Regions from separate parts of the Pseudomonas sp. C321 genome, predicted to be linked through region 2. Evidence: predicted binding sites of a transcription regulator. Region 2 holds the regulator's gene; the other holds the start of a gene.
What was found. Region 2 encodes LexA, which represses DNA repair genes until DNA is damaged. Its sites were predicted from a motif close to CTGTNTNNNNANACAG; they were not measured.
Positions count from the first base shown of each region.

Region 1: recN (DNA repair protein RecN) is a predicted target of LexA. The motif match lies at 2,477-2,492, and genes of this name have one in related genera.

Region 1 is NZ_JBUZRB010000009.1:81,061-95,899, forward strand. It holds gene ACZRJ6_RS22475 (outer membrane protein assembly factor BamE) at 1-178, opposite strand, end outside; gene fur (ferric iron uptake transcriptional regulator) at 277-681, shown strand; gene recN (DNA repair protein RecN) at 779-2,452, opposite strand; gene grpE (nucleotide exchange factor GrpE) at 2,696-3,265, shown strand; gene dnaK (molecular chaperone DnaK) at 3,369-5,285, shown strand; gene dnaJ (molecular chaperone DnaJ) at 5,610-6,734, shown strand; gene dapB (4-hydroxy-tetrahydrodipicolinate reductase) at 6,745-7,551, shown strand; gene carA (glutamine-hydrolyzing carbamoyl-phosphate synthase small subunit) at 7,811-8,947, shown strand; gene carB (carbamoyl-phosphate synthase large subunit) at 9,053-12,274, shown strand; gene greA (transcription elongation factor GreA) at 12,271-12,747, shown strand; gene ACZRJ6_RS22525 (MFS transporter) at 12,776-13,180, shown strand; gene ACZRJ6_RS22530 (YhbY family RNA-binding protein) at 13,189-13,497, opposite strand; gene rlmE (23S rRNA (uridine(2552)-2'-O)-methyltransferase RlmE) at 13,602-14,252, shown strand; gene ftsH (ATP-dependent zinc metalloprotease FtsH) at 14,453-14,839, shown strand, end outside.
Region 2 is NZ_JBUZRB010000001.1:23,719-38,557, forward strand. It holds gene mfd (transcription-repair coupling factor) at 1-1,179, shown strand, start outside; gene ACZRJ6_RS00115 (CsiV family protein) at 1,190-1,759, shown strand; gene ACZRJ6_RS00120 (DEAD/DEAH box helicase) at 1,769-4,462, shown strand; partial or broken gene ACZRJ6_RS00125 (DEAD/DEAH box helicase) at 4,524-7,381, opposite strand; gene nagZ (beta-N-acetylhexosaminidase) at 8,007-9,017, opposite strand; gene ACZRJ6_RS00135 (TetR family transcriptional regulator) at 9,188-9,895, opposite strand; gene lexA (transcriptional repressor LexA) at 10,158-10,766, shown strand; gene sulA (SOS-induced cell division inhibitor SulA) at 10,777-11,253, shown strand; gene ACZRJ6_RS00150 (hypothetical protein) at 11,414-11,647, opposite strand; gene ACZRJ6_RS00155 (DUF6586 family protein) at 11,780-12,301, opposite strand; gene topA (type I DNA topoisomerase) at 12,430-14,839, opposite strand, start outside.

The sequences.
Region 1 (14,839 bases), on a different contig from region 2:
CCATAATAAACCGTACTTGCCGTCGGGTCATTCCCGGGCGTAACTGGTCTATCATGTCCTGCGTGACGACATTGCCCTGCTGGATGTCGATTTTGTAAACCCCGGGGAATGAACAACCGGCGAGTGCGAGCAGTCCCACAAAGGTGAAACTGGTTAGCAAGAGCTTGGTGTTTTGCATCGGTGGGCGACTTCCACTATCTTGGCTGGGACAACGTAAACGCCGATCATACCCGTATTAAGAGAAGCTGCGAAGCAGCATCCGCGAGAAAGCTGACCATGGTTGAAAATAGCGAACTTCGTAAAGCCGGCCTTAAAGTGACCCTGCCACGGGTCAAAATTCTACAAATGCTCGATTCTGCTGAGCAGCGCCACATGAGTGCCGAGGATGTTTACAAGGCGCTCATGGAGTCTAACGAGGATGTCGGCCTGGCCACGGTTTACCGTGTACTGACCCAGTTTGAAGCCGCAGGGCTGGTAGTTCGTCATAATTTCGACGGCGGTCATGCAGTATTCGAATTGGCTGACAGCGGCCACCACGACCATATGGTCGATGTGGAAACTGGCGAAGTTGTCGAATTCGTCAGCCCGGAAATCGAGAAGCTCCAGAATGCTATCGCCGAGGCGCACGGAGTCGAATTGGTGGATCACAATTTGGTTCTGTACATCCGTAAGAAAAAGTAAGAAATCTACGCAGATTCGCTCTGCGAAACGATCGAAGGCGACCTTAGGGTCGCCTTCGTGCTTTGTGTCGGAAGGGAAATGGTCTGTAAGGCTTGGCTCAGGCCTTTGCTGTCACGACCATTTTTTTCGCGTGGGCCAGGGACTCCTTGGTCAGGTCGATACCGCCGAGCATGCGCGCCACCTCTTCCACCCGCTCGGTCTTGTTCAGCTTGGACACGGCGGTATGGGTTGCGTCGCTGCCCCGCACCTTATGTACAAACAGGTGTTGATGCCCTTGCGCAGCCACCTGTGGCAAGTGGGTAACGGTCAATACTTGCCCGCGATCACCCAGCCGGCGCAGAAGTTGGCCGACAATCTCGGCTGTAGGCCCGCCGATCCCTACGTCCACCTCGTCGAATACCAGTGTCGGAACTCGTGAGGTCTGGGCGGTAATGACCTGGATCGCCAGGCTGATCCGCGATAGCTCGCCACCGGATGCGACCTTTGCCAGCGCTTTCAACGGTTGGCCAGGGTTTGCGCTAACCAGTAGCTCCACCTGCTCCAGGCCATTGGGCAGCAATTCATTACTGGTATTGGCGTGCAGTTCAATGGTGAAGCGCCCGCCAGGCATGCCCAGGCGTTGAATCTCCTGCTCCACCGCGCAGGCCAGGCCGGTGGCCTCCTGATGCCGCAGATCGCTCAGTTCACGGGCCTTCTCTTGATAATGACGCGCGAAGGAGGCCAGTTCGTCCGCCAGCCGTTCGATGGATTCATCGTTGGCATTTAGTGTTTCGATTTCATCCAGCAGCTTCTGCTGCATGGTCGCCACTTCGGTTGGCTGGATTCGATGCTTGCGCGCCAGTGTGTAGATAGTGTCCAGGCGCTCTTCTATCTCTTGCAGGCGCGCTGGGTCGGCGTCGAAATGGTCAAGGAACCGGTTCAGCTCGCCCACGGCCTCTTCCACCTGAATCTGCGCGCTGGTCAGCAGGGTCGTTGCTTCATTCAGCGAGCCGGAGGAGTTGTTCACGCTCGACAGGCGATTGAGGCTGGCGGTCAGTGCGTTAAGCACATTTCCGGAATCGCTCTCGCTGCACTGCTCGACCACTTGTCGGCAAATACCCAGCAGGGTTTCGGCATTGGTCAGGTTCTTGTGCTCTTGCTCCAGTTGCTCCAACTCTGTTTCGCCCAGCCCCAGGCTTTCCAGTTCTTCGAGCTGATAGCTGAGCAATTGGTGGCGGGCGCGCTGCTCGTCGCCGGAGTTGGAGAGGCGTTCCAGCTCCTGGCGGGTCTGGCGCCAGCGCTGTGCGGCCAATTGCACCTGGCGCGCAAGGTCGGTTGCGCCGGCGTATTCGTCGAGAAGGCGGCGGTGGGTGTCGGTTTTCAGCAGGGACTGGTGTTCATGCTGGCTGTGGATGTCAATCAGCAGCTCGCCCAGGGCTTTCAAGTCGCCAAGAGGGCAGGGCGTGCCGTTTATATAGCCGCGCGAGCGCCCTTCGGCGGTGATCACGCGGCGCAGGATGCATGGGCCATCGCTATCAAGATCGCGTTCGGCAAGCCAGGCGCCGGCTTCCGGGATATCCGCCAGGTCAAAGGTCGCGAGAATGTCGGCTTTGTCGGCGCCTGGGCGAACCACGCCGCTGTCGGCGCGATCGCCCAGGGTGAGACCCAGGGCATCAAGCATGATCGACTTGCCGGCGCCGGTTTCGCCTGTGATTACGCTCATCCCGCGATCCAGTTCAAGATCCAGGTGTTCAACGATGGCGTAGTTGTGTACAGACAGGTGCACCAGCATGACGGCCGCTCCCAAGCTTAAGGTATGGTTATTTATACAGTGTTTTGTTCTGGGCTGACAATCCTGCCGCTTAGCTCGATTCGCTTGGTGATAGGTGTTTTTTAGTGCACCAAGGAATGAGTCGGGGAAGTTGATCCAATACATGTCAAAGACATCGGTGCCCTTGAACCTGAAAATTGTGGCCCCATATACCGGAACAGAAGCGCGAGTCGAGTTCGCGCACGATTTTGAAAGGAGAAATCTATGGCTGACGAACAGACGCTGGATACGCAAAATCTAGACGCCAACCAGGCCTCGCAAGCATCGGGTGAAGACCTGGCGGCTCGTGTGCAAGTGCTCGAAGAGCAACTGGCAGGCGCTCAGGATCAGGCTTTGCGTGTTGCTGCCGATCTGCAGAACGTCCGCCGTCGCGCTGAGCAGGATGTAGAAAAAGCCCACAAGTTTGCTCTGGAAAAATTTGCCGGGGATCTGTTGCCGATCATCGACAGCCTGGAGCGTGGCCTGGAGTTGTCCAATCCGGACGACGAAAACATCCGCCCCATGCGCGAAGGGATCGAACTGACCCTGAAAATGTTCCAGGACACCCTGAAGCGTTATCAGCTGGAAGCTATCGATCCGCAAGGCGGTGAGCCGTTCAACGCTGAGCACCACCAGGCAATGGCGATGCAGGAAAGCGCGGATGTTGAGCCCAACAGCGTATTGAAGGTGTTTCAGAAGGGTTATCAGCTCAACGGTCGTTTGTTGCGTCCGGCGATGGTGGTGGTGAGCAAGGCTCCTGCACCGGTCGCACCTTCGATTGATGAGCAAGCTTGAAATTAGCCGCAAGGCCCCCATTTATAAGTCAAGCGTTTAAGTGCTACCGCAGTTAGCCACCACTGCTGCGGCAACCAAATCCAAAGTTTCGGGAGAGTAAATCATGGGCAAAATTATCGGTATCGACCTGGGGACTACCAACTCCTGCGTCTCCGTGCTGGAAAACGGCGTATCCAAAGTTATTGAAAACGCCGAAGGCGCGCGCACCACTCCGTCCATCGTGGCTTATGCCAGCGACGGCGAAATCCTGGTGGGCCAGTCCGCCAAGCGTCAGGCTGTGACCAATCCGCATAACACCCTGTACGCGGTGAAGCGTCTGATCGGTCGTAAGTTCGACGAAGAAGTCGTACAGAAAGACATCAAGATGGTCCCTTACAAAATCGCCAAGGCTGACAACGGTGACGCCTGGGTTGAAGTAAACGGCCAGAAAATGTCGCCGCCACAAATCTCGGCTGAAATCTTGAAAAAGATGAAGAAGACCGCCGAAGACTACCTCGGTGAAGCCGTGACTGAAGCGGTCATTACCGTTCCGGCCTACTTCAACGACAGTCAGCGTCAGGCGACCAAAGATGCTGGCCGTATTGCTGGCCTGGACGTAAAACGTATCATCAACGAACCAACCGCAGCCGCTCTGGCTTACGGCATGGACAAGGCTCGGGGCGACCACACTGTGATCGTTTACGACCTGGGTGGCGGTACTTTCGACGTTTCCGTGATCGAAATCGCTGAAGTTGATGGCGAGCACCAGTTCGAAGTGTTGGCCACCAACGGTGACACGTTCCTGGGTGGTGAAGACTTCGACATTCGTCTGATCGACTACCTCGTTGACGAATTCAAGAAAGAAAGCGGCATGAACCTCAAGGGTGACCCGCTGGCGATGCAGCGCCTGAAGGAAGCTGCTGAGAAGGCCAAGATCGAACTGTCTTCGAGCCTGCAGACTGACGTGAACCTGCCGTACATCACTGCAGACGCCACCGGTCCTAAGCACTTGAACGTGAAGATTTCCCGCGCCAAGCTGGAATCGCTGGTTGAAGACCTGGTTCAACGCACCATCGAGCCTTGCCGCATTGCTCTGAAAGACTCGGGTATCGACGTTGGCAAGATCGACGATGTGATCCTGGTCGGCGGTCAGACCCGTATGCCACTGGTTCAGAAGCTGGTGACCGAGTTCTTCGGTAAAGAAGCGCGTAAAGACGTCAACCCGGACGAAGCGGTTGCCATGGGTGCTGCCATCCAGGGTGCGGTATTGGCCGGCGACGTGAAAGACGTTCTGCTGCTGGACGTAAGCCCGTTGACCCTGGGTATCGAAACCATGGGCGGCGTGATGACTGCGCTGATCGAGAAAAACACCACGATTCCTACCAAGAAATCGCAAGTGTTCTCGACTGCCGACGACAACCAAGGCGCCGTGACCATTCACGTGCTGCAAGGTGAGCGTAAGCAAGCTGGTCAGAACAAGTCCCTGGGCAAGTTCGACCTGGCCGAGATTCCACCAGCACCACGTGGTGTGCCACAAATTGAAGTGACCTTCGACATCGACGCCAACGGCATTCTGCACGTAGGCGCCAAAGACAAGGCCACCGGCAAGACTCAGTCGATCGTGATCAAGGCCAACTCCGGTCTGTCCGAGGAAGAAATTCAGCAGATGATTCGCGATGCTGAAACCAACGCCGAGGAAGATCGCAAGTTCGAAGAGTTGGCAGCTGCCCGTAACCAGGGTGATGCACTGGTTCACTCGACTCGCAAAATGGTCGCTGACGCTGGCGACAAAGTGACTGGCGAAGAGAAAACTGCGATCGAAGCTGCTGTAGTTGCCCTGGAAGCCGCCGTAAAAGGCGACGACAAGGCTGCTATCGAAGCCAAGGTTGAGGAGCTGTCGAAGGTCTCCGCGCCAGTGGCTCAGAAGATGTATGCCGAGCAAGGCCAGCCGGCTGATGGCGCTGGGCAGCAAGCAGAGCCTGAAGCCAAGCACGACGATGTTGTCGATGCCGAGTTCGAAGAAGTCAAAGAAAACAAGTAAGCAGTAAGTTGGTCGGCCGGTTGACCGCTTTCAGGCGGTGACTGGTAGGATGTCGCCGCGCGGGAGCTTGCTCCCGCGTTGGCGTGTCTGGGGCACGCGAATTTTTACAGCATGCGACAGCGTTCGGATGCTGGCGGTGTGATCGGGGATGCTCCTGCTTTCCGAGCGACAGTCGCCGCTTTTTTGGCCGGGTTCCTGGCTGAAAACATTTAAGACCAGGATCGTTGAATTGACGTGAGTTGGGTCCGGGCCTGTATTGGGGCTCAACGAGTTTGGCGAGGCTCAGGAGGGGTTTGCCGAACGTCCTTAAGAGTGCAAAGACTTATGGCAAAGCGTGACTATTACATAGTGTTGGGTGTGGAGCGCGGTTCCAGCGAGGCGGACCTGAAAAAGGCTTACCGTCGCCTGGCGATGAAGCACCACCCGGACCGTAATCCGGATAACAAAGAATCCGAAGACTTGTTCAAAGAGGCCAACGAGGCCTACGAGTGCCTGTGTGATCCAAACAAGCGGGCGGCCTACGATCAGTATGGCCACGCTGGTGTTGATCCAAGCATGGGTGGCGGCGGTGCCGGTTTTGGCGGCCAGAACTTCTCCGATATTTTTGGCGACGTGTTCAGTGACTTCTTTGGTGGTGGTCGTGGCGGTCAGCGTGGCGGTGCCCAGCGTGGTAGCGACCTGCGCTACACCCTTGAGCTGAACCTCGAAGAAGCAGTGCGTGGCACCAGCGTCAATATCCGTGTGCCGACACTGGTCAACTGCAAGCCGTGCGACGGGGCGGGCGCCAAGAAAGGCTCCTCGCCGATCACTTGCCCGACCTGTGGTGGTATCGGTCAGGTACGCATGCAGCAAGGCTTCTTCTCGGTGCAGCAAACCTGCCCGCGCTGCCATGGCCAGGGCAAGATCATTTCCGATCCGTGCGACTCCTGCCACGGTGAAGGCCGTGTCGAAGAGTACAAGACCCTTTCGGTGAAAGTGCCATCGGGTGTTGATACTGGTGACCGCATTCGCCTGTCGGGTGAGGGTGAGGCGGGCGCTCAAGGTGGTCCGGCGGGCGACCTGTACGTGGTGATCAATGTGCGCGAGCACGCTATCTTCCAGCGCGACGGTAAACATCTGTTTTGTGAAGTGCCGATCAGCTTCGTCGATGCGGCTCTGGGTGGTGAGTTGGAGATTCCGACGCTGGATGGTCGGGTCAAACTCAAGATTCCCGAGGGTACGCAGACCGGCAAGCAGTTCCGTATCCGTGGCAAAGGCGTTGCGCCGGTGCGCGGTGGTGGTGCTGGCGACTTGATGTGTCGTGTGGCGGTAGAGACGCCGGTTAACCTGGGTCGTCGTCAGCGCGAGCTGCTGGAAGAGTTGCGCAGTTCCCTGGCGGGCGATGACACTCATTCGCCCAAGACTGCTGGCTGGTTCGAAGGCGTGAAGCGCTTCTTCGGCGACCTGTAAGGACGTGAGTATGCGACGTATAGCTGTGATGGGCGCGGCCGGACGCATGGGCAAGAACCTGGTTGAGGCGGTGCAGCAGCGCTCGCCTCTGTCGGGTCTGACGGCGGCGATCGTTCGGCCGGGCAGCACACTGATCGGCGCCGATGCCGGTGAGTTGGCATCGCTGGGCAGGATCGGTGTGTCGTTGTCCGGTAGCCTGGAAAAGGTTATTGATGAGTTCGATGTGTTGATCGATTTCACGCTTCCAGAGGTGATGCTGAAAAACCTGGCGTTCTGCCGCAAGGCGGGCAAGGCCATGGTCATTGGCACCACCGGCTTGAATGCCGAGCAAAAGCAGCTGTTGGTTGCTGCGGGTAAGGATATCCCGATTGTGTTTGCTGCCAACTTCAGTGTTGGTGTCAATCTGTCGCTGAAGTTGCTCGACATGGCAGCTCGTGTGTTGGGTGATGATGCGGACATCGAAATTATCGAAGCTCATCACCGGCACAAGGTCGATGCGCCGTCGGGTACGGCGATGCGCATGGGTGAAGTGATCGCCGATGCGCTTGGCCGTGATCTGTCGAAAGTGGCGGTGTATGGCCGCGAAGGCCATACCGGCGTGCGCGATCGTGAAACCATCGGCTTTGCTACCGTTCGCGGCGGTGATGTGGTGGGTGATCACACGGTGTTGTTCGCGGCAGAGGGTGAGCGCCTTGAGATCACGCACAAGGCTTCCAGTCGTATGACTTTCGCCAAGGGTGCGGTGCGTGCGGCGTTGTGGCTGGACGGTCGTGAGCCTGGCCTGTACGACATGCAAGATGTGCTTGAACTGCGTTAAGCAGTAGCTAAAACAGGGCTCAGGCATTAACCTAGGGCTCTGTTTTTACCCGCTAAGCGACGTCCTGTCGCATTCCCCTGCCTTTAAGGCTCATTAGCGGTGGACCAAAAAAGCCTTTTTCTGTAAGCTACAGCTTTAGTGTGTCCACTAAAAGCGCGCAGAATAATTCAGTGAAGAAGCGGGGTGACGTGTCCATACGTCACTCCGCTTTTTTGCAACCTGCGATCGCCCTTTCAGGCTTTATTTACGGGAGGTCTTCTTGACTAAGCCAGCCATACTCGCCCTTGCTGATGGCAGCATTTTTCGCGGCGAAGCCATTGGAGCCGACGGTCAGACCGTTGGAGAGGTGGTGTTCAACACCGCCATGACCGGCTATCAGGAAATCCTTACCGATCCTTCCTACGCCCAACAGATCGTTACCCTGACCTATCCGCACATCGGTAATACCGGCACTACGCCGCAAGATGCCGAGTCTGATCGTGTCTGGTCGGCCGGTCTGGTGATTCGTGACCTGCCACTGGTTGCGAGCAACTGGCGTAGCACGATGTCCCTGTCCGATTACCTGAAAGCCAACAACGTAGTGGCGATCGCAGGTATTGATACGCGTCGCCTGACACGCATCCTGCGTGAAAAGGGCTCGCAGAGCGGCTGCATCATGGCCGGTGACAATATTTCCGAAGCAGCAGCGATTGCCGCGGCGCAAGGTTTCCCTGGCCTGAAAGGCATGGACCTGGCGAAAGTTGTCAGTACCAAGGAAAAGTACGAGTGGCGCTCCACTGTCTGGGACTTGAAGACCGACAGCCATGCCACCATCGAAGCCTCCGAGCTGCCGTATCACGTAGTGGCTTACGACTACGGTATCAAGCACAACATCTTGCGCATGCTGGTCGAGCGCGGTTGCCGCGTGACCGTGGTGCCGGCGCAAACCCCGGCCAGCGACGTACTGGCCTTGCAGCCGGACGGTGTGTTCCTGTCCAACGGCCCGGGTGACCCGGAGCCTTGCGACTACGCGATTCAGGCCATTAAGGACGTGTTGGAGACCGAGATTCCGGTATTCGGCATTTGCCTGGGTCACCAGCTGTTGGCCCTGGCCTCCGGTGCCAAGACCCTAAAAATGGGGCACGGCCATCACGGTGCCAACCACCCGGTGCAGGACCTGGATACCGGCGTCGTCATGATCACCAGCCAGAACCACGGTTTTGCGGTGGATGAAGCGACCTTGCCGGGCAACGTCCGGGCGATTCACAAGTCGCTGTTCGACGGCTCCCTGCAAGGTATCGAACGCACAGACAAGAGCGCGTTCAGCTTCCAGGGCCACCCTGAAGCAAGCCCGGGCCCGAACGACGTAGCGCCGCTGTTCGACCGTTTCATCAATGAGATGGCCAAGCGACGCTAAGTGAGTGGCCTGAGGGTGGCACGGGAAACCGGCGGCCCCCTCAGGCTCTTCAAGGATTGTTCAAGACGGCTTGCCGACTGACCTGCGGATTTGAGTGACAAACCCATGCCAAAACGTACAGACATAAAAAGCATCCTGATTCTCGGCGCTGGCCCGATCGTGATCGGCCAGGCCTGCGAATTCGACTACTCCGGCGCCCAGGCCTGTAAAGCCCTGCGCGAGGAGGGTTACCGCGTCATCCTGGTGAACTCCAACCCAGCCACCATCATGACCGATCCGGACATGGCCGACGCCACCTATATCGAGCCGATCAAGTGGCAGACCGTTGCCAAGATTATCGAAAAAGAGCGTCCAGACGCACTGCTGCCAACCATGGGCGGCCAGACTGCACTGAACTGCGCCCTGGACCTGGAGCGCGAAGGCGTTCTGGAAAAGTTCGGCGTAGAGATGATCGGTGCCAATGCCGACACCATCGACAAGGCTGAAGACCGTTCGCGTTTCGACAAGGCGATGAAGTCCATCGGCCTTGATTGCCCGCGCTCGGGTATCGCCCACAACATGGAAGAGGCCAATGTGGTCCTCGAGAAGCTTGGCTTCCCGTGCATCATTCGTCCGTCCTTCACCATGGGCGGTACCGGTGGCGGTATCGCTTACAACCGTGAAGAGTTCGAAGAAATCTGCGCTCGTGGTCTGGACCTGTCGCCGACCAAAGAGCTGCTGATCGACGAATCCTTGATCGGCTGGAAAGAATACGAGATGGAGGTTGTCCGCGACAAAAAGGACAACTGCATCATCGTTTGCTCCATTGAAAACTTTGACCCGATGGGTGTGCACACTGGTGATTCGATCACCGTGGCTCCTGCACAAACCCTGACCGACAAGGAATACCAGATCCTGCGTAACGCCTCCCTGGCGGTACTGCGCGAGATCGGCGTGGAAACTGGTGGCTCCAACGTTCAATTCGGTATCTGCCCGAACACCGGCCGTATGGTCGTGATCGAGATGAACCCGCGTGTTTCGCGTTCTTCGGCCCTGGCTTCGAAGGCCACTGGCTTCCCGATTGCCAAGATCGCGGCCAAGCTGGCTGTGGGTTATACCCTGGACGAGCTGTCGAACGACATCACCGGCGGCAAGACCCCGGCGTCCTTTGAGCCGTCCATCGACTATGTCGTGACCAAGCTACCGCGCTTTGCCTTCGAAAAATTCCCGAAAGCCGACGCTCGCCTGACCACCCAGATGAAGTCGGTGGGTGAAGTCATGGCCATCGGTCGGACCTTCCAGGAATCCCTGCAGAAAGCCCTGCGCGGCCTGGAAGTGGGCGTTTGCGGCCTGGACGAGAAGCTCGACCTGAGCAATCCGGAAAGCATGAGCGTGCTCAAGCGCGAGCTGACCGTGCCGGGCGCCGAGCGTATCTGGTACGTGGCTGACGCCTTCCGCGCCGGCATGACCGTCGAAGAGATCTTCGGCATGAACATGATCGACCCATGGTTCCTGGTACAGATCGAAGACCTGATCAAGGACGAAGAGAAGGTCAAGACCCTGGGTCTGGCCAGCATCGACCGCGACATGATGTACAAGCTCAAGCGCAAGGGCTTCTCCGATATGCGCCTGGCCAAGCTGCTGGGTGTCACCGAGAAAAGCCTGCGTCGCCACCGTCACAAGCTTGAGGTGTACCCGGTCTACAAGCGCGTTGACACCTGCGCCGCCGAGTTTGCCACCGACACCGCTTATCTCTACTCGACGTACGAGGAAGAGTGCGAAGCTGCACCGTCGGGCCGCGACAAGATCATGATCCTTGGCGGTGGTCCCAACCGTATCGGTCAGGGCATCGAGTTCGATTACTGCTGCGTACACGCGGCACTGGCCCTGCGCGCAGATGGTTACGAGACCATCATGGTCAACTGCAACCCGGAAACCGTTTCCACTGACTACGACACCTCGGATCGCCTGTACTTCGAACCAGTGACCCTGGAAGACGTGCTGGAAATCGTTCGTGTAGAGAAGCCAAAAGGCGTGATCGTCCAGTACGGCGGCCAAACTCCGCTGAAATTGGCTCGTGCCCTGGAAGAGGCCGGCGTACCGATCATCGGTACCAGCCCTGACGCCATTGACCGTGCCGAAGACCGTGAGCGCTTTCAGCAGATGGTCGAGCGCCTGAACTTGCGTCAACCGCCAAACTCCACCGTACGCAGCGAAGACGAAGCCATCCGTGCAGCCAGCAAGATCGGTTACCCACTGGTGGTGCGTCCCTCCTACGTACTGGGCGGCCGGGCGATGGAAATCGTCTACGAGGAAGAAGAACTCAAGCGTTACCTGCGCGATGCGGTGAAAGTCTCCAACGACAGCCCGGTGCTGCTGGACCACTTCCTCAACTGCGCCATCGAAATGGACGTGGATGCGGTCTGCGACGGTACCGACGTAGTGATCGGCGCGATCATGCAGCACATCGAACAAGCGGGTGTTCACTCGGGTGACTCCGCTTGCTCGCTGCCGCCGTATTCGCTGCCAGCGCACATCCAGGACGAGATGCGCGAACAGGTTAAGAAAATGGCCCTGGAGCTGGGTGTGGTCGGCCTGATGAACGTACAGTTGGCGCTGCAAGGCGAAGACATCTACGTCATCGAAGTCAACCCGCGTGCTTCCCGTACTGTGCCGTTTGTTTCCAAGTGCATCGGTGTTTCCCTGGCAATGATTGCCGCACGTGTGATGGCCGGTAAGACCTTGAAGGAAATCGGCTTCACCAAGGAAATCATTCCGAACTTCTACAGTGTGAAAGAGGCGGTGTTCCCATTCGCCAAATTCCCTGGCGTGGACCCGATCCTGGGCCCAGAGATGAAGTCCACCGGTGAAGTGATGGGTGTGGGCGACACCTTCGGTGAAGCGTTCGCCAAGGCCCAGATGGGCGCCAGCGAAGTGCTGCCGATCGGCGGTACTGCCTTCATCAGCGTGCGTGATGATGACAAGCCGCTGGTTGCAGGCGTGGCCCGTGATCTGATCAACTTGGGCTTTGAAATCGTGGCTACTGCCGGGACTGCCAAGCTGATCGAGGCGGCAGGCCTGAAAGTGCGTCGCGTGAACAAGGTGACTGAAGGCCGTCCACACGTGGTCGACATGATCAAGAATGACGAAGTCACTCTGATCATCAACACCACCGAAGGTCGCCAGTCGATTGCGGACTCCTACTCCATTCGTCGTAACGCCTTGCAGCACAAAATCTATTGCACCACCACTATTGCTGCTGGCGAAGCTATCTGTGAAGCGCTCAAGTTTGGTCCAGAAAAGACTGTGCGCCGCTTGCAGGATCTACACGCAGGATTGAAGGCATGATCAAGTACCCAATGACAGTCCAGGGCGCCAAGGCCCTGGAAGAAGAACACGCTCATCTGACCAAGGTTGTCCGTCCGAAGCTGAGTCAGGACATCGGGACCGCCCGCGAATTGGGTGACCTGAAGGAAAACGCCGAATACCACGCCGCTCGTGAGCAGCAAGGTATGGTCGAGGCTCGGATCCGTGACATCGAAGGCCGCATGCAGAACGCGGTGATCATTGATGTCACGACCATCCCGCGCACCGGCAAGGTGATTTTTGGTACGACCGTGGAAATCGCCAACGTCGAGACTGATGAGCGCGTGACCTACCACATCGTGGGTGAGGACGAGGCTGACTTCAAACTCGGCAAGATCTCCGTCGGTTCGCCACTGGCCCGCGCCTTGATTGCCAAGGAAGAGGGTGATGTGGTGGCCGTCAAGACGCCTGGTGGCGTGATCGAGTACGAGATTGTCGAAGTTCGTCACATCTGAGAGGCGGCGCCCGCTACGTGCGGGCGCCATGCTCTGGCAGTTGGCCCAGATGCTCTGGGTCGGCGGCCTGTGGCTGTTGCATATTGGTGTCTTACCGGTGTTGGGCCTGATTGGTCTGGCGCCGTTGCTGATTGATGAGGTCGGCGGATTATTGAGTGCGCTGCTGGTGGGTTTTGCAGCGGCGTGCGTGACGCTTCAGGCGCTGGTGCTGATCGAGGCCGAAGGCTTGGGGAGTTTGTGGCGGGATATTCGCGGGCAACTGCTGTTGATGGCGTTGTATGCGTGCGCAATGTATTGCTTGGTGCGCATGTTTCTGCCGGAAGCGTTGCGCTGGCAGCTGTTCAGCTATCTTGTGCTAGGGTTCTCCGGCTTGGTGCTGGTTGTGCAACCGGCGCCGGGGTGGAGCGGCAGGGCGCGCGAAGCGCGCCCTTAACCCTTGTATCATTTGAAACGATGGACGTTCGACAGTTGCTTGTTGGCGCTGAAGTTCCTGCGATACAACAGTGCCATTTTGCCGATGACCTGAACCAGGTCCGCTTTGCCGGCCTTGCAGAGTTCTGCAATGGCCGCCAGGCGCGCCTCGCGATCAAGGATGCTGACCTTGATCTTGATTAGTTCGTGATCGCCCAATGCGCGTTCAAGTTCGGTTAACACACCTTCAGTCAAACCGTTGTCAGCCACAGTCAAAACTGGTTTCAGATGGTGGCCAATGGATTTGTACTGTTTCTTCTGCTCTTGAGTGAGCGGCATAATCTGACCCCTGTGTCTGATCTTGTAAAAAGCGGCGGCCAGTTTACCCGAGCGAGTCCGGGACCGCCCAGTTAATCACGACCCGTTTATTTTTGAGGTGGCCCGTGGCCCGTTCCAAAACTAGCCTTAAGTGGCTGCAAGAGCATTTCAACGACCCTTACGTCAAAATGGCGCAAAAGGATGGCTACCGTTCCCGGGCCAGTTACAAGCTGCTGGAGATCCAGGAAAAGGACAAGTTGATCCGCCCTGGCATGAGCGTTATCGATCTTGGCGCAGCCCCCGGTGGCTGGTCCCAGGTGACCAGTCGTCTGATTGGTGGGCAGGGTCGTTTGATCGCTTCCGATATTCTGGAAATGGACAGCATCCCGGATGTGACCTTCGTCCATGGTGACTTTACCCAGGACGCCGTGCTGGCGCAGATTCTCGAAGCCGTTGGAAAATCGCAGGTAGACCTTGTGATTTCCGATATGGCCCCCAATATGAGTGGATTACCAGCCGTGGATATGCCGCGAGCGATGTTCCTTTGCGAGTTGGCATTGGACCTGGCTGGTCGGGTTTTGCGTCCTGGTGGTGATTTTCTGGTCAAGGTCTTCCAGGGTGAAGGCTTCGACGAATACCACAAAAACATCCGCAAGCTGTTCGATAAGGTGCAGACGCGCAAGCCTGACTCTTCACGGGGCAGGTCCCGCGAGCAGTATTTGCTGGGTCGCGGTTTCCGTGGCATTGAAGGCGCTGCCAGCGATGAGCGTTTTTGAGAGATTGAAGGGAGTCGATAGGTTTTTTTATATCGCTTTCGTCACGAAGCTTTACGAATATTGTGTAGTCAAAGTTTCACAAAGGGTTACAGACGGCGCCTGCCAGAGTTGTCGGTAATGTAGTAAGTTAGGCCGATGAATATCATGCGAAGCACGCGCCAGTAGCGGAGCTTGCTTCAGAGGGTAGTTAATTGAACGATATGGCAAAGAATCTGATCCTGTGGTTGATCATCGCGGCTGTCCTGGTGACGGTGATGAACAACTTCTCCAGCCCTAACGAGCCGCAGACCCTCAACTATTCCGACTTCATCCAGCAAGTTAAGGATGGCAAGGTCGAGCGCGTAGCGGTTGATGGCTACGTGATTACCGGCAAGCGCAGCGATGGCGACAGCTTCAAGACCATTCGTCCGGCAATCCAGGACAATGGCCTGATCGGCGACCTGGTGGATAACCACGTAGTCGTTGAAGGCAAACAGCCTGAACAGCAAAGCATCTGGACCCAGCTCCTGGTGGCCAGCTTCCCGATCCTGGTGATTATCGCCGTGTTCATGTTCTTCATGCGCCAGATGCAAGGTGGTGCGGGAGGC
Region 2 (14,839 bases):
GCCACGCCAATCCCGCGAACGCTGAACATGGCCGTGTCGGGCATGCGCGACCTCTCGATTATCGCCACGCCGCCAGCGCGGCGCTTGTCGGTGCGCACCTTCGTCATGGAGCAGAACAAAAGCACGGTCAAGGAAGCCCTGCTGCGCGAGTTGCTCCGTGGCGGCCAGGTCTACTACCTGCACAACGACGTAAAAACCATCGAGAAATGCGCCGCCGACCTTGCCGAATTGGTGCCGGAAGCGAGGATCGCCATCGGCCACGGGCAGATGCGCGAGCGCGAACTCGAACAGGTGATGAGCGACTTCTACCACAAGCGCTTCAATGTGCTGATCGCCTCGACCATCATCGAGACCGGCATCGACGTACCGAGCGCCAACACCATCATCATCGAGCGCGCCGACAAGTTCGGCCTGGCGCAGTTGCACCAGTTGCGCGGCCGGGTCGGGCGCAGTCACCACCAGGCCTACGCCTATTTGCTGACGCCACCGCGCCAGCAAATCACCTCCGACGCACAGAAGCGCCTGGAAGCCATCGCCAATACCCAGGACCTGGGGGCCGGCTTTGTGCTGGCCACCAACGACCTGGAAATTCGTGGCGCCGGCGAGTTGCTGGGCGACGGCCAGAGCGGGCAAATCCAGGCCGTGGGTTTCACCCTTTATATGGAAATGCTCGAACGAGCGGTGAAAGCCATCCGCAAGGGCGAGCAGCCGAACCTCGATCAACCCCTCGGTGGCGGCCCGGAAATCAACCTGCGCTTACCGGCGTTGATTCCCGAAGACTACCTGCCGGATGTCCATGCACGGCTGATCCTGTACAAACGCATTGCATCGGCGACCGACGAAGAAGGCCTAAAAGACCTGCAAGTGGAGATGATCGACCGCTTCGGCCTGTTGCCGGAACCGACCAAGAACCTGGTGCGCCTGACCCTGCTCAAATTGCAGGCCGAGCAGTTGGGGATCAAGAAGGTCGACGCCGGCCCTCAGGGCGGGCGCATCGAGTTTGAGGCGCAAACCCCGGTGGACCCGCTGGTACTGATCAAGCTGATTCAGGGCCAGCCCAACCGCTACAAGTTCGAAGGGGCTACGCTGTTCAAGTTCATGGTGCCGATGGAACGCGCCGAAGAGCGCTTTAATACATTGGAGGCGCTGTTTGAGCGACTCATCCCGAAATCTGCTTGAAGGACGCCCCATGCGCCTGTTCCGTATCCTGAGCCTGTTGTTGGTAGTGGTGTGTGCACCTGCGGCATTTGCCGATAGTTTGTATCAGGTGGAAATGATCCTGGTCCGCCAGAATGCCGAGCCGGTGATCGGCAGCCGGGCGGCGCCGGAAGACTGGGACGCCGGGGCGCCACGCCTGGGCAGTGACAAAATGAGCCCGCCGCGCCTGAACAACATCGTCGACAAGCTCAACGCCGACAGCAACTACACCGTGCTGCTGCACAAGGCCTGGGAACAGAGCCTCGGCGAGCAGCCGGTCAATATCGCCATCAGCGACGGTGCTGAGCAGTTCGGCCAGTTCCCCCTCCAGGGCACCCTGAAGCTGCAACTTGGGCGCTTTACCGACGTGGACGCGAGTTTCTGGATCAACCAGTTCGACAACAATGGCAACGTAACCGCCAGCGAACACCTCAAGCAAACCAGCCACACCAAGAACAACCAGCTCAACTACCTGGATAACGGCCAGCTGGCGCTGCTGATCAAGATCACTTCACTGACCGCCAAGCCGCCCAGCGCTGCACCGCCCGATGTTCAGGACTGATCCACCACCATGCCCCTGACGCCGTCGCTGACCAAACCCCTGGCCCCTTCGTGGGCCAACCGTTTCAAAGAGCAAAGCCTGGAGCGTGGCCGGCGCTACGCCCTGGAAAACCGCGTGCGCATCGTCGAATCCGGCGACAGCACCATCATCGCCAGTTGCGAAGGCTCCGGCGGCAATGTCTATCGCCAGACCATCTCGTTGCGCGAATCCGCCAAGGGCATGCTGATCCTGGTGGACAGCCGCTGCACCTGCCCTGTGCATACCAACTGCAAACACATTGCGGCGGTGCTGCTTAAAGTCCAGGAAACCCTGGCCTACCCGGCAGCGGCGCAGGATGCCGAGTTGCTGGAGAAGCTCCAGGCAGTGCTGGATAACCGCGTGGTGCTGCCGCAAGTGGTGCTGGATAACGTGCAGCCCATCCCGCGATTGTGGCTGGCCAGTATCGAGTTCAGCGCCTTCGAGCCGCGCAACGGCAAGATGCAGCGTTATATCCAGCATCGCGCGGCGCTGTCCTTCAACTACCAGGGCAACTACGCCAGCGGCCAGAAGAACGCCGACATCATTGTCCGCCAGGAAACGCAAAGCCTGCGAATCAAGCGCCACCCCGAGGTCGAACAGCAATTTCGCGAACAACTGCGCCTGCTCGGCTTCAAGATCGCCACCCGCCAGAGCAAGGCCCTGCCGGAAAGTGCAGGCGAACTGTTCGAGATGGTCAACGACAGCGCTTGGCTGAATTTCACCCTTAATGCTTCACCCCGATTACGGGCCCAGGGTTGGGAGTTGCAGATCGATGAGGACTTCGGCTTCGACCTCAGCACCGTGGACGACTGGTACGCCACCGTCGACGAAGTGCCGGAGCGCGACTGGTTCGACCTGGAACTGGGGATCATCGTTAACGGCGAACGGCTGAGCCTGCTGCCAATCCTGTTGAACTTGATGCGTTCCCACACCGAAATCCTCAACCCGGAAAAACTTGCCCGCAGGCGCGATGACGAGCTGATCCTGGTCAACATTCCCGGCCTACCCAATGGCGGTCACGGCCCGCTGCAAGTGGCGCTGCCCTATGGCCGGCTGAAACCGGTGCTGGCCACCCTTGGCGAGTTTTACCTGCAAGAGCCCGGCGCCACCACCTTGCGCCTGGCCAAGGCCGACGCGATTCGCCTCAACCCACTGGAAGACCTGCCACTGCAATGGGAAGGCGGCGATCAGATCCGCAACTTCGCCCAGCGGCTGCGGGACATCAAGGACTTTGCCGTTGTCGCGCCGCAGGGCTTGAACGCAACCTTGCGCCCCTATCAGCTGGAAGGCCTGAGCTGGATGCAGTCGCTACGGCAACTGGAAGTGGGCGGGATTCTTGCGGATGACATGGGCCTGGGTAAAACCCTGCAAACCCTGGCGCATATTCTCATCGAGAAAATCGCCGGGCGCCTGGACCGGCCGTGCATGGTGGTGATGCCCACTAGCCTGATCCCCAACTGGCTCGATGAAGCGGCGCACTTCACCCCGCAGCTCAAGGTGCTCGCGCTGTACGGTGCCGGGCGCAAGAAACATTTCCCGCAACTGCAGGACTATGACCTGCTGCTGACGACCTACGCCCTGCTGCCCAAGGACATCGAGCAACTGGCCGCCCAGCCCCTGCACGTATTGATCCTCGACGAAGCGCAGTACATCAAGAACCCCAACAGCAAGGCTGCCCAGGCCGCCCGCGAGCTGAATGCCCGCCAGCGCCTGTGCCTGAGCGGCACGCCGCTGGAAAACCACTTGGGCGAACTCTGGTCGCTGTTCCACTTCCTGCTGCCGGGCTGGCTCGGTGACGTGAAAAGCTTCAACCGCGACTACCGCGTGCCCATCGAAAAGCGCGCCAGTGAGGTGCGATTGCAGCACCTCAACGGCCGAATTAAACCTTTCCTGCTGCGCCGTACCAAGGAACAGGTAGCCACAGAGCTGCCGCCCAAGACAGAGATCATCCACTGGGTCGAACTCAATGAGGCCCAGCGTGATGTGTATGAAACCATGCGTTTGGCGATGGACAAGAAAGTCCGCGATGAGATTACCCGCAAGGGCGTGGCCCGCAGTCAAATCATCATTTTGGAAGCGCTGCTGAAGTTGCGTCAGGTGTGTTGCGATTTGCGACTGGTGAATGACGCCCCCCTATCCACTCGCGGCAGCAGCTCCGGCAAGCTCGACAGTTTGATGGAAATGCTGGAGGAACTGTTTGCCGAAGGGCGCAGGATTCTGCTGTTTTCCCAATTCACCTCGATGCTCAGCCTGATCGAAGTCGAACTGAAAAAACGCGGTGTCGCCTATGCACTGCTCACCGGCCAGACCCGGGATCGACGCACGCCGGTGAAAGACTTCCAGAGCGGCAAGTTGCAGATCTTCCTGATCAGCCTCAAGGCTGGCGGCGTTGGCCTTAACCTGACGGAAGCCGATACGGTGATCCACTACGACCCGTGGTGGAACCCTGCCACAGAAAACCAGGCCACCGACCGCGCATATCGTATTGGCCAGGAGAAGCCGGTGTTCGTCTACAAGATGATCGCCAGGGGCACCGTGGAGGAAAAGATTCAGGCGCTACAGCAGGAGAAAGCTGATCTGGCTGCAGGTGTGCTGGATGGCCGGACGACCGGGGATTGGAAATTAGGCAATGAGGATATTGAAGCGCTGTTTGCGCCGTTGCCCAATAAGCAGGAAAAACGCTGACTTTTACGGTGACTCTTAAACCGTCATCGCGGGCGAGCCCGCGATGGCTGCGACTCGCTCTTCAGCCAGGCAACGGAGCAAACAGCGCCTCGAAGTCCCGCGGCTCCAGCTTCCAGCCCGCACTGGCGCCGCCTTCAAGCACGCCGCTGGCCAGAGCAGCTTTCTCCTGCTGCAACGCCTGAATTTTCTCCTCCACGGTGCCGCGGGCGATCATCTTGTAGACGAACACCGGCTTATCCTGCCCGATACGGTAAGCACGATCCGTCGCCTGGTTTTCCACCGCTGGGTTCCACCACGGGTCGTAGTGGATCACCGTATCGGCTTCCGTCAGGTTCAAGCCCGTACCGCCCGCCTTCAAACTGATCAGGAACAACGGCGTCTTGCCGTCCTGGAAGTTCTTGACCGGTGTACGTCGATCAAGGGTTTCACCGGTCAGGATCGAATAATCGACCTGACGCTGCTTCAACTCTTCCTCAATCAGCGCCAGCATCGAGGTGAATTGCGAGAACAGCAAAATACGCCGACCCTCACTGAGCAGCTCCTCCACCATCTCCATCAAACTGCCCAGCTTGCCCGTGCCTGCGCGAGCGACTTTGGAGACCGGTGCCGACTTGACCCGCCGCAAGTCACAACACACCTGCCGCAGCTTGAGCAGCGCTTCCAGAATGATGATCTGGCTGCGCGCCACACCATGGCGACTGATCTCATCGCGCACCTTTTTATCCATGGCCACGCGTACGGTTTCATAGACATTCCGTTGCGCGTCGCTCAAGTCCACCCAGTGGACAATTTCGGTCTTGGGCGGTAATTCAGTCGCCACCTGTTCCTTTTTACGGCGTAACAGGAAGGGTTTTATACGGGCCGTAAGGTGCTGCATCCGCTGCGCGTTACCGTGCTTTTCGATGGGCGTGCGGTAATCACGATTGAAGGTTTTGCTGTCGCCCAGCCACCCCGGCAACAGGAAATGGAACAGCGCCCAGAGCTCACCCAAGTGGTTTTCCAGCGGCGTTCCTGAAAGGCACAAGCGTTGATCGGCGTCCAGTTGCCGTGCGGCCTGGGCGGCCTTGCTGTTGGGGTTCTTGATGTTTTGCGCCTCGTCCAGGATCAACACACTCCAGCGTTGCGCCTGCAAGACTTCGAGGTCCCGGGGCAACAGCGCATAGGTGGTGAGTACCAAGTCGTAATCGGTCAAGCGCGTGAAGTTTTCCTGGCGTTGAGTACCATGCAGTGCCAGCACCTTGAGTTGCGGGGTGAAACGGGCGGCCTCATCCTGCCAGTTGGGGATCAGACTGGTTGGCATGACGGCCAACGCAGGGGTAAGCAAACGACCGGCCTGTTTTTCGCAGAGTAGATGCGCAAGAGCTTGCAGGGTTTTGCCCAGGCCCATGTCATCGCCCAGGATGCCGCCGACTTCCAGTTCACGCAGGGTCTGCATCCAGTTCAGGCCTTCGAGCTGGTAGCCGCGAAGTTCGGCGTTCAGCCCTTGGGGGGCGGGCACATGGGCATGGGTGGAGTCCTTCAAGCGTTTGGCAAAGTTGCGCAGGCGCTCACCGCCTTGCCAGACCAGGGGAATACCATCCAGATCGCTCGCAGCGAGGTCCCCTCGGGCTCACGCAAATAGAGTTCGCCAAGGGTCGCCATCAACGGTTTGATTCGTCCGTAAGGCAGCGCAACCTTGGTTTTCTGACCTGCACCTAGAGCGACCAGCAAGCGCTCGTCATCGTCGCGATCTGCCAGATAAGCAGGTAGAAGCAACTGCGGCTGACGGCGCATCAAATTCAGAACGATAGGCAGCAGGCTGTGGCGCTCGCCATTGACCTCAATACCCAGCTCCAGATCAAACCACTCCCGCCCGGGGGACTCCTCGATGTCGGCGTACCAGTGGTCCACCGCCTCCACGTCGTAGTGAAAGCCGGGGGTGATGATCACTTCCCAACCGGACTCACGCAGTGCGGGTAAACCGGCTTCAACGAAGTTCAACCAGGCCTCATCGCTGGGCAGGTCAAACATTTCTCCCGCACTCTCGGGCAACGCCTGGGTCTTGCGGGTTACCTTGGCAAAACCCAACCCTACAAGCGCCTTGCGCAGGGCTTTTTCGGCGGCAGGCTTGCGCTGGATGCGCTGGGTTTCGGTGCCCGTCAGCAGCAGGATTTCCGTGGAAGCCTTGTCACTTCAAAGACCCGCGCCATAGCGATAGGCCAACGCTGCGCGATGCTCAATGGATGGCATCTGGCGGTGGTAAGCAGCATTGTAGGAATGAGATTCATGACTGCCCAAGGTCAGGCAAGCGCGTGGTTCGATGTCGTCGATGACTCGTTCAGTCAGCTTCTGCGGTGGAGGAATGGCTGAAGCCACCGCGCTGATGCGATCGCTGAACAGGGCAACGTCGCGTGCGGGAATCTCGGGCAACTGGCACATATGGCAGGCCAGGGTTGCATCCATATCGTGTTCCACCGGCCCAAGCTCCATACGCGTGCGGTCGAGGTAATAGAGCGGCTTGAGGGCCAGGACATCAGTCAGCGGTTGCTCAGCACTGTGCCACTGCGGGCGGTAGTCACCATTGGGCTGCTCGACCCATCTGAAATGGGCGACTTGGCTGGGGCCCGAATTGAGCAACTGCACCGGATCGAAGTCATAAAACAATCTCCCGGTCTTCAGCGCCAGTTCAAGGATTTGCGCACCAGCCTCTCCCTCCAGTGGATAACTGCTGCTGTACCGACCGTACGTTTGGCCGGGCAGCAGCAAACGCGCGATCCGCTTGTCCACCTCAAGGAGATAACCAGGCGAACGTATCAACGTTTCGTCCAACGAATAGAGCGACTTGATGTCACTCAGACCGCCATTTTTCAGCTGACGTGCCTTGTACACTGCCAATGACCACTGACCTGCAACCCGACTTGCCTGGAACTTGTACAACACCCGGGTATTGGCGCCCTTGGCGTAAGTCTCAACCTCCGGGACGGGGGCAGGAATGCTGTTGAGCCAACGTTCAAGGTCAGGGCTCAGACGGGAATTAGTATTGGCAGCCGACTGCTTGAAATAAGTCGTCTCAAGATAGATAAGGACCGCAGCGCAGTGTTTTCAGTCACTGACCATCGGGCAGGAGCACTCACAATCAAGCCTGGGCGAACCTGAATATTCTTCCAGTGAAATGATCTGCTGGTAGAGGTTTGTACCTGAACCTCGACACTGCGCATGAAGGATGTTCGAACCCATATCCACTATCTGGACCCGGTCATCCTTTGCGTATTTGATGGCGCGATCAAAAGTACCCTGATCAAAAAGCTCAGCTCAGTCCAGTTCTAGAATTCGGTCAAGAAGTATCGTCATGGGCTAGGATGTTATCGCAGCCGGAAATTTCTTCAATATGGTTTTCTCACAGATGAGTATGAAAAAACCACACTTCAAGACTGACTTATCTGACACCAAAAGGAGTGAGTAAATACTCACCCATCAGCGATTCAATACTCTTGCCAGCCGGGTGATTTCATCTGCCACCTCCAGGCGCAGGCGTCCGCGAGTGATGTCGCCGATAATCGACACCTTAATCGATCAGTTGAGCTTCTCTGAGGGCGCCCAGAGCAGCCAGCCAGCGTGGGTCCTGCTTGTATTCGATAGAGGCAATGCCCTGCCCGCGCATCCGGGCAATACGGGCCGACGGTGTGACCTTCATGCGCTGGGCGGCGCTCAGGGCCAACTCGGCAGCGGCGCGGTCGTTGCATACCAGACCCATGTCGCAACCGGCGGTCAACGCAGCCTCGATACGACTGGCGGCGTCACCCACTACATGGGCACCGGCCATGGACAGGTCATCACTGAAAATCACCCCGTCGAACTGCAACTCACCTCGCAGGATGTCCTGCAGCCAGCGGCGAGAGAAGCCGGCGGGTTGTGCATCGACTTGTGGGTAAATGACATGGGCCGGCATCACTGCGGCCAACTGCTTGCTCAGCCGTGCGAAAGGCACCAGATCATTGGCCCGAATCTGTTCCAGGCTGCGCTCATCATTGGGAATCGCAACGTGGGAATCGGCTTCAGCCCAACCGTGACCGGGGAAGTGCTTGCCGGTAGCAGCCATGCCGGCGCTGTTCATGCCGCGGATAAAGGCGCCAGCCAGCAAGGCGGCACGCTCGGGATCGCCTTCGAATGAACGGCTGCCGACAACGGCGCTGCGCTGATAATCCAGGTCCAGCACCGGGGCGAAGCTCAGGTCCAGACCAACTGCCAGCACTTCGGTGGCCATGATCCAACCGCATTGCTCAGCGAGGTATTCGGCGTTGGGATTATCGGCCAGGGCACGCATGGCTGGCAGGCGCACAAAACCTTGGCGCAGACGCTGAACGCGACCGCCTTCCTGATCGACCGCCAACAACACGTCCGGGCGCACGGCACGAATCGCCGCGCTCAACTCACGCACCTGGCGTGGATGCTCGATATTGCGCGCAAAAATGATCAGGCCGCCTACCTCAGGCTGACGCAACAAGTGGCGATCTTCAGCCGTCAGCCAGGTACCGGCGACGTCCACCATCAATGAACCTTGCAGGGCAGCAGTCATAAACCTTCCTTAAATAACGCGCGCAAACCGAAGCCCTCGCGAGGTCGCATCGCCAGGATTGAACCTGGCAATGAACGCTCAGCGAGAGCAACGGGTTGTGGATAAATAGCTGTAATCGGCATGGGCGGCTAGCTTAGCGGATGCAAGCCGCCACGCACACCCAAGAGCGGTTAAACCTTGGCGGCGGCCGGCACCGACTTGCTGCGCGGGCGCAACTGGGCGGCGGCCATGGCCTGGTCAGTGACGCCGGTTTCGGCGCGCATGCCGGCCGCGAGGAACGGCACCATCAGGCGCATCACCTGCTCGATGGAGGTGTTGACGCCAAAGTCGGTTTCGGCAATCGCCCGCAAGGCCTTGATTCCGGACATGCTGAACGCTGCAGCGCCGAGCATGAAATGCACGCGCCAAAACAATTCGATAGGAGGGATGCGAGGTGCTGCTTCGTTGACCAGCAGCATATAGCGGCGGAACACCTTGCCGTACATGTCTTCCAGGTAACGACGCAAATGCCCCTGGCTCTGGCTGAATGCCAGGCCCAGCAGGCGCATGAAGATCGACAGGTCGTTGCCGCTGCGTGGCTGGACCACCAGCGCTTGCTCGACGAGGATTTCCAGCAGGTCTTCCAGGCTTGGCTTGTGATCTGCCTTGGCCTGGCGGCGCTCCAGTTCACGATCAAGGCTGGCGCAGAACGGCCCCAGGAATCGCGAGAACACCGCCTGGATCAGGGCTTTTTTCGAGCCGAAATGATAGTTCACTGCCGCCAGGTTGACCCCGGCCTTGCTGGTGATCAGCCGCAATGAGGTTTCAGCAAATCCTTTTTCCGCGAACAACTGCTCGGCAGCATCGAGAATGCGTTCAACGGTTTCCGACTGGGCCATGGTTACTCCGCCTGACAAACACTTGTTTGAAACATACGTTTCACCTTATGTATTGTCAAGCTGCGGGTCCGCTTTCCGGCTGAGCAGTCAGCTATTTCATCACTATTTAATCACATCTGGCGGGGCCTGTAGGCAGCGCTGTCGCTGGAGCGTTATAAGGCTAATGGATGACCGTCCAGCGGAGTTAATAAAAACGATGATTGCCAAGCGCAGTTCACTGTATATAATCCCAGTCACTGTATAAAAAGACAGAGCGATCAACATGCTAAAACTGACGCCACGCCAAGCTGAGATTCTGGCTTTTATCAAGCGCTGCCTCGACGACAACGGTTATCCGCCGACCCGGGCTGAAATTGCGCTGGAGCTGGGATTCAAGTCACCCAATGCCGCTGAAGAACACCTGAAGGCCCTCGCCCGCAAAGGCGCGATCGAGATGACGCCAGGCGCTTCAAGAGGCATCCGCATCCCTGGCTTCGAGGCCAAGGCCGACGAATCGACGCTGCCGATCATTGGCCGTGTTGCTGCCGGTGCGCCGATCTTGGCTCAACAGCACGTCGAAGAATCCTGCAACATCAACCCGACGTTCTTCCACCCTCGCGCTGACTACCTGCTGCGGGTTCATGGCATGAGCATGAAGGATGTCGGTATTTTTGACGGTGACTTGTTGGCTGTCCATACCACTCGCGAAGCCCGTAATGGCCAGATCGTCGTCGCCCGCATCGGTGATGAAGTCACGGTAAAACGCTTCAAGCGTGAAGGCAGCAAGGTCTGGCTCCTGGCCGAAAACCCTGAGTTCGCCCCCATTGAAGTGAACCTCAAAGACCAGGACCTGGTGATCGAAGGCTTGAGTGTCGGCGTTATTCGCCGCTAACGGAGGCATCATGCAGTTTCCACACGCACCGCAACACACACAACTGCCGTTGTTTGAGGCCTTCATGATGGCCCAGCCCCTTGCGCCGATCCTCAAGGAAGCGATCGAGTCACCCTGGATCACCGACCCCGAGGCATTCAGTGAATTGTCGTTGCGCGGCGCTGCCGGGAACTGCCTGAGCCTGCTGGCCCCCATTCTTCGCGAACTGAGCGAGGAACAGGACGCCCGTTGGCTGACCTTGATCGCCCCGCCCTCAAGCCTGACCCAGGCCTGGTTACGGGACGCCGGCCTGAATCGCGAGCGTATCCTGCTGCTGCAACCACGGGGCACTCAAAGCGCCCAGCAATTAACTTGCGAAGCTTTACGCCTGGGGCGAAGCCACACCGTGGTCAGTTGGTTGAACCCGCTGAGCACAACAGCCAGGCAACAGTTGATCAGTGCAGCACGCACGGGCGACGCACAGAGTTTGAATATTCGACTGGGATAAAGCCGGTGCTAACGCGCAAAGCGTTACCGCTGCAAGCACGAAAGACCGTCCGATTGCAGCTCTGACTTTCAGCCAGTGCCTGCGATGGACACCAGGCTTCTCCAGGATTGAGAAGCCGATCTGTAAGTTTGACTCACACCAAAAAAACCGACAGACGGACTCAGTGAAGAATCCGTGGGCCGTCGTCTTTCTCCGGCTCGCCTTCAGCCAGGCGTCCCGCCATCTGCACACCGACGCTTAGCATGGCTTTTGCCACTTCCACGTGCTGGCCTTGCAGGAACGCCTTGGCGTCCTCGGAGAAGTCCAAAGTTACCAGAGAACCCTCGTCCTCAGCCCTGCGCAGCTCAATTCGGCCGTCGGGCAATTCAACAATTTCCAAAAAGGAAGTTGGCATAAAAGTCTGTTCTCCACGAAAGGCCGGGATTATATCAGTCTTGTGGCAAGCGGGCTTGTTGTGGCGAGCGGGCTCGTCACATCAAGTCAGCTTTCACATTTGGTGATCATTGATCTATCGAGAGCACGCGACTTAGCACTCGTTAAGCCCATCCCGAAACCGAATTGCCAGTTTCTTCAGTTCCTGGCGCCAGCTTTCCAGCTCTACCCTGCTCAGCGGCGCCGGGCCCTCCTCCTCCAGGCTCACCGCCACGATCAGCGGCTGGGTCACATCACCCTTGGGCTTGTGCGGCGCCCGTGGCGGCTGGAACATCGCCGCATGGGCCACCAACAAACGCGCCAGCCAACTGTCCGGGCTCTGTGCCATTTCCACCAGTTCGGCCAACTCCGGGATCGCCATGGACTCCAGCACTTCGCGGGTCAGGATCATCTCGGCCCGCGGCGCAGCGGCTTGAGGCAAGCGGTAGAACCCAGCGATTTCATGGCACAAGCCCAGCAACGCACCATAAAGGTGGAACAACGCCGATTCACGCCCCGCCTGCACCAGCGCGATAGCGTTCATCTCCTTTCCCTCCTCCGCACGGCCAAGGGCTTCCAGGGACAAACCCGCGAAGTAAATTTTCTGGTTGGTACGGGTATAGAGTTCGTTGGCCATGAAGGCAGTCTCCACAACGAATAAGGCGTAATACTGGCTGGGCAGTGTCACGGATGAGACAAGTGCACTGCAAGCCCAAAACAAAGGCCGCCTGTGAAGGCGGCCTTTGTGTCAAACGGACAACCGAATCAAGCGCCTTGACGCTTGTCCTCGACCTTCCACTTGCCACCGTCGTAGAACGCTTTCCAGCCGGTAGGCTTGCCCTCGACTTCGGTCTGTACGTACTGCTCCTTGGTCTTGCGGCTGTAGCGGATCACAGCCGGACGACCGTCGGGATCTTTCTTCGGCGCTTCACAGAGGAAGTGGTACTTCGGATCAATCTCGTCCTTGTGGGGCACGATCTCGATCACCAGTGGCGCGCGAGTCTCACGGTTTTTCGGGAACTGGCTGGCTGCCAGGAACAAACCCGAAGCCCCGTCGCGCAGGATGTAGGTGTCGTTGACCTTCTGGCACTTGAGTTCAGGCATCTTCACCGGGTCCATCTTCGGCGGCGCCGCATCACCGCTTTTGAGCAGTTTGCGGGTGTTCTTGCAGGTCGGGTTGGTGCAACCGAAGAACTTGCCGAAACGGCCCGTCTTGAGCTGCATCTCGCTGCCGCACTTGTCGCATTCCAGGCTCGGGCCTTCGTAGCCCTTGATACGGTAGCTGCCTTCCTCGATCTCGTAGCCGTTGCAATCCGGGTTGTTACCGCAGATATGCAGCTTGTGCTTCTCGTCCAGCAGGTAGGCGTCCATCGCCGTGCTGCAGATCGGGCAACGGTGCTTGCCGCGCAGTACCAGGGATTCAGATTCACCCTCGTCATCGGCAGCGATCTCGTCACCCGGCACCAGGTTGACGGTGGCCTTGCAACGCTCCTTCGGCGGCAGGCTGTAGCCCGAGCAACCGAGGAATACACCGGTGGACGCAGTACGAATCTGCATCGGCCGCCCGCAGGTGAGGCACGCAATGTCCGTCATCACCGGCTGGTTGGCGCGCATGCCATTCTCAGCGCTTTCGGCGACTTCCAGTTTCTTCTTGAAGTCACCGTAGAACTCGTCGAGTACGTTTTTCCAGTCCCGTTCGCCCTGGGCGACGTCGTCGAGGTTCTCTTCCATACCGGCGGTGAAGCCGTAGTCCATCAGGTTGGAGAAGCTCTCGGATAGACGCTCGGTGACGATGTCGCCCATCTTTTCCGAATAGAAACGACGGTTATGCAGGGCCACGTAGCCACGGTCCTGGATGGTGGAGATGATCGCCGCGTAGGTCGAAGGACGACCGATACCGCGCTTTTCCATCTCTTTCACCAGGCTGGCTTCCGAATAACGGGCCGGCGGCTTGGTGAAGTGCTGGGTCGGATCAAGCTTGATCAGCTTCATCACGTCGCCCTGAGCCATGTCCGGCAGCACGTCGTCGTCGCCCGGCTTGGCGATTTGCGGCATGACGCGGGTGTAGCCATCAAACTTGAGGATGCGGCCCTTGGCCCGCAACTCGAAGTCCCCAGCGGCGACGCTGACGGTGGTCGACAGGTATTGCGCCGGCAGCATCTGGCAGGCCAGGAACTGGCGCCAGATCAACTCGTAGAGGCGCTCAGCGTCACGTTCCATGCCAGTCAGCTTGCTTGGCTCGGTGTTGGCGTCAGACGGACGAATCGCTTCGTGAGCCTCTTGTGCGCCTTCCTTGCTGCTGTAGACGTTCGGGTTTTCCGGCAGGTACTTCTTGCCGAACTCGCCTTCAATGTAAGTACGCGCCATCGCGACTGCATCCAACGACAGGTTGGTGGAGTCGGTACGCATATAGGTGATGTAGCCCGCTTCATACAGACGCTGGGCCATCATCATCGTCTTCTTCACGCCGAAGCCCAGGCGGTTGCTCGCGGCCTGCTGCAGGGTGGAGGTGATGAACGGCGCCGACGGCTTGCTGCTGGTGGGTTTGTCTTCACGCTTGACGATGCTGTAGCTGGAAGCCTTGAGTTTCTCCAGCGCGGCCATGGCCTGGGCTTCGTTGAGCGGCTTGAAGGCCTCGCCTTTCTCGCGGGCCACGTCAAAGCGCACGGTTGCGCCCTTGGCGCTGCCGAGATCAGCATGGATTTCCCAGTATTCTTCAGGGTTGAACGCACGAATCTCGCGCTCACGCTCCACCACCAGCTTCACCGCTACCGATTGCACACGGCCGGCGGACAGACCACGGGCGATCTTCGCCCACAGCAGTGGCGAGACCATGTAACCCACGACGCGGTCGAGGAAACGACGGGCCTGTTGAGCGTTAACCCGATCGATGTCCAGTTCGCCCGGCTTGGAGAAGGCCTCCTGAATCGCTTTCTTGGTGATTTCGTTGAACACCACGCGCTTGTAGCGGCTCTCATCACCACCGATGGCTTCGCGCAGGTGCCAGGCAATGGCTTCCCCCTCGCGATCCAAGTCGGTTGCGAGATAGATGATGTCAGCATCCTTGGCGAGCCGGCGCAGCTCTTCGATGACCTTTTCCTTGCCCGGGAGGATCTCGTACTGGGCTTTCCAGCCATGGTCGGGATCGACACCCATGCGCGAGACCAGCTGCTTG